One region of the Stenotrophomonas sp. PS02297 genome, then DNA from elsewhere that is predicted to be linked to it. Evidence: riboswitches for the same ligand, from Rfam matches in the RefSeq annotation. Region 1 holds a riboswitch; each other region holds the start of a gene.
The links. A riboswitch is a leader RNA that binds a small molecule or an ion and turns the genes downstream of it on or off. The one in region 1 is predicted to bind cobalamin.
Positions count from the first base shown of each region.

Region 2: linked by a shared signal. The riboswitch ahead of btuB (TonB-dependent vitamin B12 receptor) and the one ahead of QMX80_RS04380 (CoA-acylating methylmalonate-semialdehyde dehydrogenase) in region 1 are both predicted to bind cobalamin.
Region 3: linked by a shared signal. The riboswitch ahead of QMX80_RS04530 (ribonucleoside-diphosphate reductase subunit alpha) and the one ahead of QMX80_RS04380 (CoA-acylating methylmalonate-semialdehyde dehydrogenase) in region 1 are both predicted to bind cobalamin.

Region 1 covers NZ_JASCOS010000010.1:52,801-54,995, forward strand. The annotation lists gene QMX80_RS04380 (CoA-acylating methylmalonate-semialdehyde dehydrogenase) at 1-891, opposite strand, end outside; cobalamin riboswitch at 1,027-1,230, opposite strand; gene QMX80_RS04385 (hypothetical protein) at 1,558-2,195, shown strand, end outside.
Region 2 covers NZ_JASCOS010000079.1:10,299-12,493, forward strand. The annotation lists gene cobT (nicotinate-nucleotide--dimethylbenzimidazole phosphoribosyltransferase) at 1-660, opposite strand, end outside; cobalamin riboswitch at 794-1,036, shown strand; gene btuB (TonB-dependent vitamin B12 receptor) at 1,149-2,195, shown strand, end outside.
Region 3 covers NZ_JASCOS010000011.1:20,056-22,250, reverse strand. The annotation lists gene QMX80_RS04535 (DUF2884 family protein) at 1-422, opposite strand, end outside; cobalamin riboswitch at 693-916, shown strand; gene QMX80_RS04530 (ribonucleoside-diphosphate reductase subunit alpha) at 1,104-2,195, shown strand, end outside.

The DNA.
Region 1 (2,195 bases):
CACCAGCACCACCGTCGAGGCCGCCATGCAGCGCTGGCCGGCCGCGCCGAACGCGGCGCCGGCCAGCGCGTTGAGGGTCTGCTCCTTGTTGGCGTCGGGCAGGATGACCGCGTGGTTCTTCGCGCCCATCATGCACTGCACGCGCTTGCCGGCCAGCGAGGCGCGGTTGTAGACGTGGGTGCCGACCCTGGTCGAGCCGACGAACGACACCGCCTTGATGTCCGGGTGGTCGCAGATCGCGTTGACCACGTCCTCGCCGCCGTGGACGACGTTGAGCACGCCCTTCGGCAGGCCGGCTTCCAGCGCCAGTTCCACCAGCCGCATCGTCACCATCGGGTCCTGCTCCGACGGCTTGAGCACGAAGGTATTGCCGGTGGCGATCGCCATCGGGAACATCCACAGCGGGATCATCGCCGGGAAGTTGAACGGGGTGATGCCGGCGCACACGCCCAGCGGCTGCAGCAGGGTGTAGGTGTCCACGCCAGTGGCGACGTTGTTGGCCAGCTCTCCCAGTTGCAGGTTGCCGATGGCGGCGGCGTGCTCGACCACTTCCAGGCCGCGGAACACGTCGCCCTCGGCATCGGGCAGGGTCTTGCCCTGCTCGGCGGTGAGGATGGCGGCCAGCTCACCCATGTGCTCGCGGATCAGCTGCTGGTACTTCAGGAAGATGCGCGCGCGGGTGCCGATGGGCGTCCTGCGCCAGCGCTTGAAGGCCTCCTTCGCCGCGGCGACGGCGGCATCGACCTCGCCGGCGGTGGCGAATGGCACCCGCGCCAGCACGTCCTGCGTCGCCGGGTTGACCACGTCGCGCCACTGCGTGCTGCCGGACTCGACGAACTCGCCATCGATCAGCAGCTTGACCGTCGCGGCGCTGGCCGCAACACGATGCATCTCATTCATTTGCCTGTCTCCGAATCGCACACCCGCGAAGGAAGGCGGGGTGGAGGACAGGACAAGATGACGGGCGCGCAAGGCGGCTCCATCAGCTCGCCGAGTCGCCCACCGCAACGCCCGAGAGGGATGCCTTTCCAGACATCCCGCACAGGCCGGTCTCCGGGCTTGCGAGCGATGCGTCGCGCATCAATCCGACACCTTCCCGCGCTGCGCGCAGTGGTCGTCCGTCGGGCTTTCTCGCCTACCGTTGCGGGGGCAGCGCCGGCATCGGACCGGCTTCCCGTTTCACCCTGCGCAACGTGACGGCGGCAGGACACCTGTGATGCGGCGGAGTGTAGGAGTTGGTCTCAAATGAAAGCAAGTTGCGGTGCGCAACGGGTTAGCGATTTTCTCTCTGTCATATAGAGCCCAGTGACAGTTAAGGAATGCGTGACTAGTCATTCAGGGCTTGAGATGCGTGCAGGGGGAGGAGATTAGGGATGTTTATCGGGGGTGGAAGGCATCTCCGTTGCCGACTAAAAGTATCGTGATATCCTCTCATCCGACATCCGTCGCCATGATTTGCTCATAATCATGTTCGCTATTCGAGCGAGGACGTGCTCTTTCAAGAAAATCTAGCGATTTTAGTCGCGTTATTTGAGCAAGATATGCGAGGAAAAATAGATGGATCAAGCGCTAATGGCTCTGATTCGCAAGGATTCAGAGGCTAGGTTTCAGAAATTTAAAATAGACCATGAGGTCTTCATTGTGGCTTTTAATCACAAGCCTCTCCTTTCCCTTGGTCTCAAGAGAGGGCGGGATATGGATGAGGCTTTTGCAACGACGGTAAAAAAAATGCGATCTGACCGAGATATCTTCTCGGATGTAAACTACCTAAAGGGGAGGCTTCCCTTGACCAATCCCGATTTCGGGAAAATCTTTTGGTATCTTGTGCTGGCGCTAACCATGAAGGGCCAAGCAAAGAGGGAGGCAATTGAACAAAATGTACGGCAAAGCCTTGAGGCTCTATTTGAGCCGTTCGGACTCGAGTTTGCGGTTGCATCAACCCTGATCGATCCGGATATCGTGGATGTACACATCGCACGTTACGAGATGCCGCACTGGGTTCGGACTCCCGCATCCGCACCGGCGAGTGACCGACCTAAGACACGGCGCAAGTCCCGTCAGCCGTCAGATTTCCCTAAAGAGCTCGACTTCACAACAAGCTCAATGAAAGTGGTGACTTTCCTTGAGAAGCTCTCCAAAGGGGCAAATCTCATCTGTAACCCCCTGTCCATCGCGGACTTCACTCTAGAAAGTAA
Region 2 (2,195 bases), on a different contig from region 1:
CAATGCGCGTGCGGTCACGGCCTGCTTGTGAGCGATGCGCGCCGCATCCAGGCCGGTGCCCGCACCCACCAGGTCCGCCAGGGGCAATGGCCCGAGTACCGCCGCCAGCGCGCTGGCCGAGGTGGTGTTGCCGATGCCCATCTCGCCGAGCAGCAGCAGGTCCGCGCCGTCGCCGCAAGCGGCTTCGACCGCGCGCCGGCCGGCGTCGAAAACCGCATCGAGGTCGGCCGGCGCCATCGCCGGACCGGCGCTGAAATCGTCGGTGCCACGGCGCGGCTTGTCGCAGGTCACGCCGGCGAGCGGCGCGTCGGCCAGGCTGCCCACGTCCCAGACATGCAGCGGCAACCCCAGTTCGCGCGACAGCACGGCGATGGCGGCACCACCTGCGGCGAAGTTGCGCAGCATCTGCACCGTCACTTCCGCCGGATACGCCGATACGCCCTGCACGGCGACGCCATGGTCGCCGGCGAACACCAGCACCGGCACCCGCGCGGCCTGCGGCTGCTCGCGTCCCTGCAGCGCAGCCAGCTCGATGGCGAGGGTTTCCAGGCGCCCCAGCGCGCCTTCCGGTTTGGTCAGTTGCCGCTGGCGGGCGATGGCATGCTGCCGGTGCGCCTGCGAAGGCGCCGGGCAGGGCCGGGTGAACCATGCTTCTGTCACGTGTGTTCCGATACTGCATTGCAATCGCGCATTGTAGGGCGCGGGCCGCTTCCACGATGTGCCGCACAGGGCGCCAATCCGGCGCTGCCCACCCGCCACCGGCTGCGCCGGGCGGCGACGCGGGCGATGGCATAGAATGCGCGCACTTTCGGGTGACTGGCCGGGCTCGCTCCGGCCGGTTGAAACGGGAAGCCGGTGCCGCGCACGCCAGGGATGCCCCTGGCCGCGCCATTCCGGCGCTGCCCCCGCAACGGTAAGCAGGACAAGGACAGGCATACCGCCACTGTGCATCGATCGCACGGGAAGGCGCCTGGACGGAAGCGCCGACGCGCTTCGCCTGCGAGCCCGGAGACCGGCCCGGAAGCCGACTGGTTGCGATGCGGAGGGCATGGCGGCGGCAGTGACGCCGTGCGCGCGCTCCGTCGTCCCCTTCTCCTGGCAGCCCCCACCGTCCGTCCGCGCGGGAGCGCGCGGGTCCAGGAGTTCCCATGAAACTGCCGTACCACACCCTTTCCCTCGCCCTGGCGCTCGCGCTGCCGGGCATCGCCGCCGCCGAGCAGGCGCCCACCGAACTGGACGACGTGATCGTCACCGCCACCCGCACGCCGGTGTCCATCGCCGACAGCGTGGTGCCGGTGCAGGTGATCGACCGCGAGCAGATCGACCGCAGCCAGGCCGGCTCGGTGCTGGACCTGCTGCGCGGCCGCGCCGGCCTGGATTTCGCCAACCAGGGCGGCGCCGGCAAGCTCACCTCGCTGTTCATGCGCGGCACCGCCTCCAACCAGGTGCTGGTGCTGGTCGACGGCGTGCGCATCGGCGCGGCCACCAGCGGCATGCCGGCGCTGCAGGACCTGCCCATCGACCAGATCGAGCGCGTCGAGATCGTGCGCGGGCCGCGTTCGAGCCTGTACGGCTCCGAGGCGATCGGCGGCGTGATCCAGATCTTCACCCGCAGCGCGGGCAAGGGGCTGCAGCAGAACCTGGCGCTGACCGCCGGCAGCCACAACCTGCGCCAGGCCAGCGCCGGCTTCAGCAACCGTGGCGAACGCGGCTGGGTTTCGGCGCAGGGCGCCTGGCAGAAGACCGACGGCATCAACGCCTGCAACGGCTCGGCCGCGCTGTTCCAGGGCTGCTACGTCGACGAACCCGATCGCGACGGCTACCGCAACGCATCGCTCAACCTGCGCGGCGGTTATGCGCTGGCCGAAACCCTGAGCGTGGAAGGCCACGTGCTCGATGCCAGCAGCCGCAACGAATACGACGGCAGCATCTACAGCGGCAACGAGGCCGAAAACCACCAGCAGGTGTATGGCGGCAAGCTGCTGTGGACGCCCGGCGAGGCGTTCCGCCTGTCCGCGCAGGTCGGCCGCAACAACGACCAGGCCGACAGCTACTTCGCCGACGCCGGCAAGCGCACGTTCGTTTCCACCTTCGACACGCGCCGCGACACCGCCAGCGTGCAGGGCGACGTCCTGTTCGCCGAGGGCCAGCAGCTGACCGCCGGTGCCGACTGGCAGAAGGACGAGGTCACCGGC
Region 3 (2,195 bases), on a different contig from region 1:
ACGAAGCGCTCGGCATCCGTGCGCAGCGCGCGCACCTTGCGCGAGTTGAAGTTGCCGGTCATGGAGCCATAGACCACGTCCAGCACGTCAAAGCTGATCCCCACCGATTCGTTGGCGATGCCGGTGACCGCCGGCATCATCTGGCGCACCCCGGCCTCAAGCACGCGCAGGCGTTGCGCATCGTCGGCGCTGACCACCTGCATGCGGCCGTCGACGCTCAGTTCACCGTTGTGGAACACGATCTCGCGCGGCGTGGCGTCGTGCCTGCGCAGCCAGATGCCGCCGCCATCGACCAGCACGTCGTAGTCGGTGCTGACACCGCATTGGGTGGAGGAGAGCTCCGGCGATTTCAACGTGCCGGCGCGGGCGGCCACGGACGCGGCCAGGGCGAGCAGGGCGGTGGCGAGAACCAGGCGGCGCATGCGGGGTGTTCCGTGTTCGACAGGGAGACAGCATCGCCGGCTGCCGTCGGTCGCGGCGCCGGCCGGAAGTCATGGCGGCGAAGCCTGGGCAATGGATGATGAATGCGCGCGGTGTTTTCCTACCTCTGAATGGTGCTCCGAGGGCTTGACTGCGCAGCCGCGATGGGCAGGTCGCCATGGGCGGGCACGAGGCCGCGAGCCGGATCGCTTGTGCCCCAAGGGGCAGGCGGTTATCCACAAGATTTGGCGTTGACCCTGTCATTTACCCCCACTATCTTGTGTCCCGTCGGTTCTGGTGGGTTGCTCCCCACCGGATTGAAAGGGAAGCCGGTGACGCCTTGGATGGCCATTCCGGCACTGCCCCGCAGCGGTAATTGGGAACGATCCCGCCACCAAGCACTGAGGCCCGATGCCTTGGGAAGCGGCGGAGTAGGAGGAGGCCCCCGCCTCCATGCCCATGAGTCCGAAGACCTGCCGACGGCCGCGCGAAGCACAGCGCGCGGTGCCGGCTGCGGAGTCTTCGAGGGGAAGACGGCTGGCGACGCGGTACCGCCGGTGGCGACCCTGGGTCGCGTCCGTCTCGGTCGCTGCGACGCCGTCCTTCCATGCTCGCCAACCGCACCGGCCCAGGTTCCTGCGAGGGCAGGCGCCGCGTGCATCCCGCCATGAGGACACATCACCGTGACCGCCACCGATACCGCCGTTGTCCCGACCGAGGCCGGCTTCGAACTGACCCCGCCGCCGACCGCCACCGCCATGAGCGTGACCAAGCGCAATGGCGGCACCGAGCCGGTGGACCTGAACAAGATCGTCCGCGCCATCCAGCGCTGCTGCGAAGGCCTGCATGCGGTCGATCCGATGCGCGTGGCCACCCGCACCATCTCCGGCCTGTACAACGGCGCCACCACCCAGGAACTGGACGAACTGTCGATCCGCACCGCCGCGCTGCTGATCGGCGAGGAGCCGGAATACGGCCGCCTGGCCGCGCGCCTGCTGGCCAACTTCATCGCCAAGGAAGTGTCCGGCCAGGAAATCCACGCGTTCTCGCAGTCGGTCGGCCGCGGCCATGAGGTCGGCCTGATCAACGACCGCCTGCTGAACTTCGTGCAGGTCAACGCGCGCAAGCTCAACGACGCGATCGATCCCGGGTACGACCTCAACTTCGATTACTTCGGCCTGCGCACGCTGTACGACCGTTACCTGCTGCGCCACCCGCACACGCGCAAGGTCATCGAGACCCCGCAGCAGTTCTTCCTGCGCATCGCCAGCGCGCTCAGCGAGGACGTGCCCGAGGCGCTGGCGCTGTACCAGCGGCTGGGCAGCCTGGACTACCTGCCGTCGAGCCCGACCCTGTTCAACGCCGGCACCAGCCACGAGCAGCTGTCCTCCTGCTTCCTGCTGGATTCGCCGTCCGATTCGCTCGAATCCATCTACGCCAGGTACGGCGACATCGCGCAGCTGTCCAAGTTCAGCGGCGGCATCGGCGTGAGCTACACCCGGGTGCGTTCGCGCGGCTCGTTGATCAAGTCCACCAACGGCCACTCCAACGGCATCGTGCCGTGGCTGAAGACGCTGGATTCCTCTGTGGCCGCGGTCAACCAGGGCGGCAAGCGCAAGGGCGCGGCCTGCGTGTACCTGGAAACCTGGCATGCGGACATCGAGGACTTCCTGGAGCTGCGCGACAACGCCGGTGACGATTCGCGCCGCACCCACAACCTCAACCTGGCCAACTGGGTGCCGGACCTGTTCATGCAGCGCGTGGAAGCCGACCAG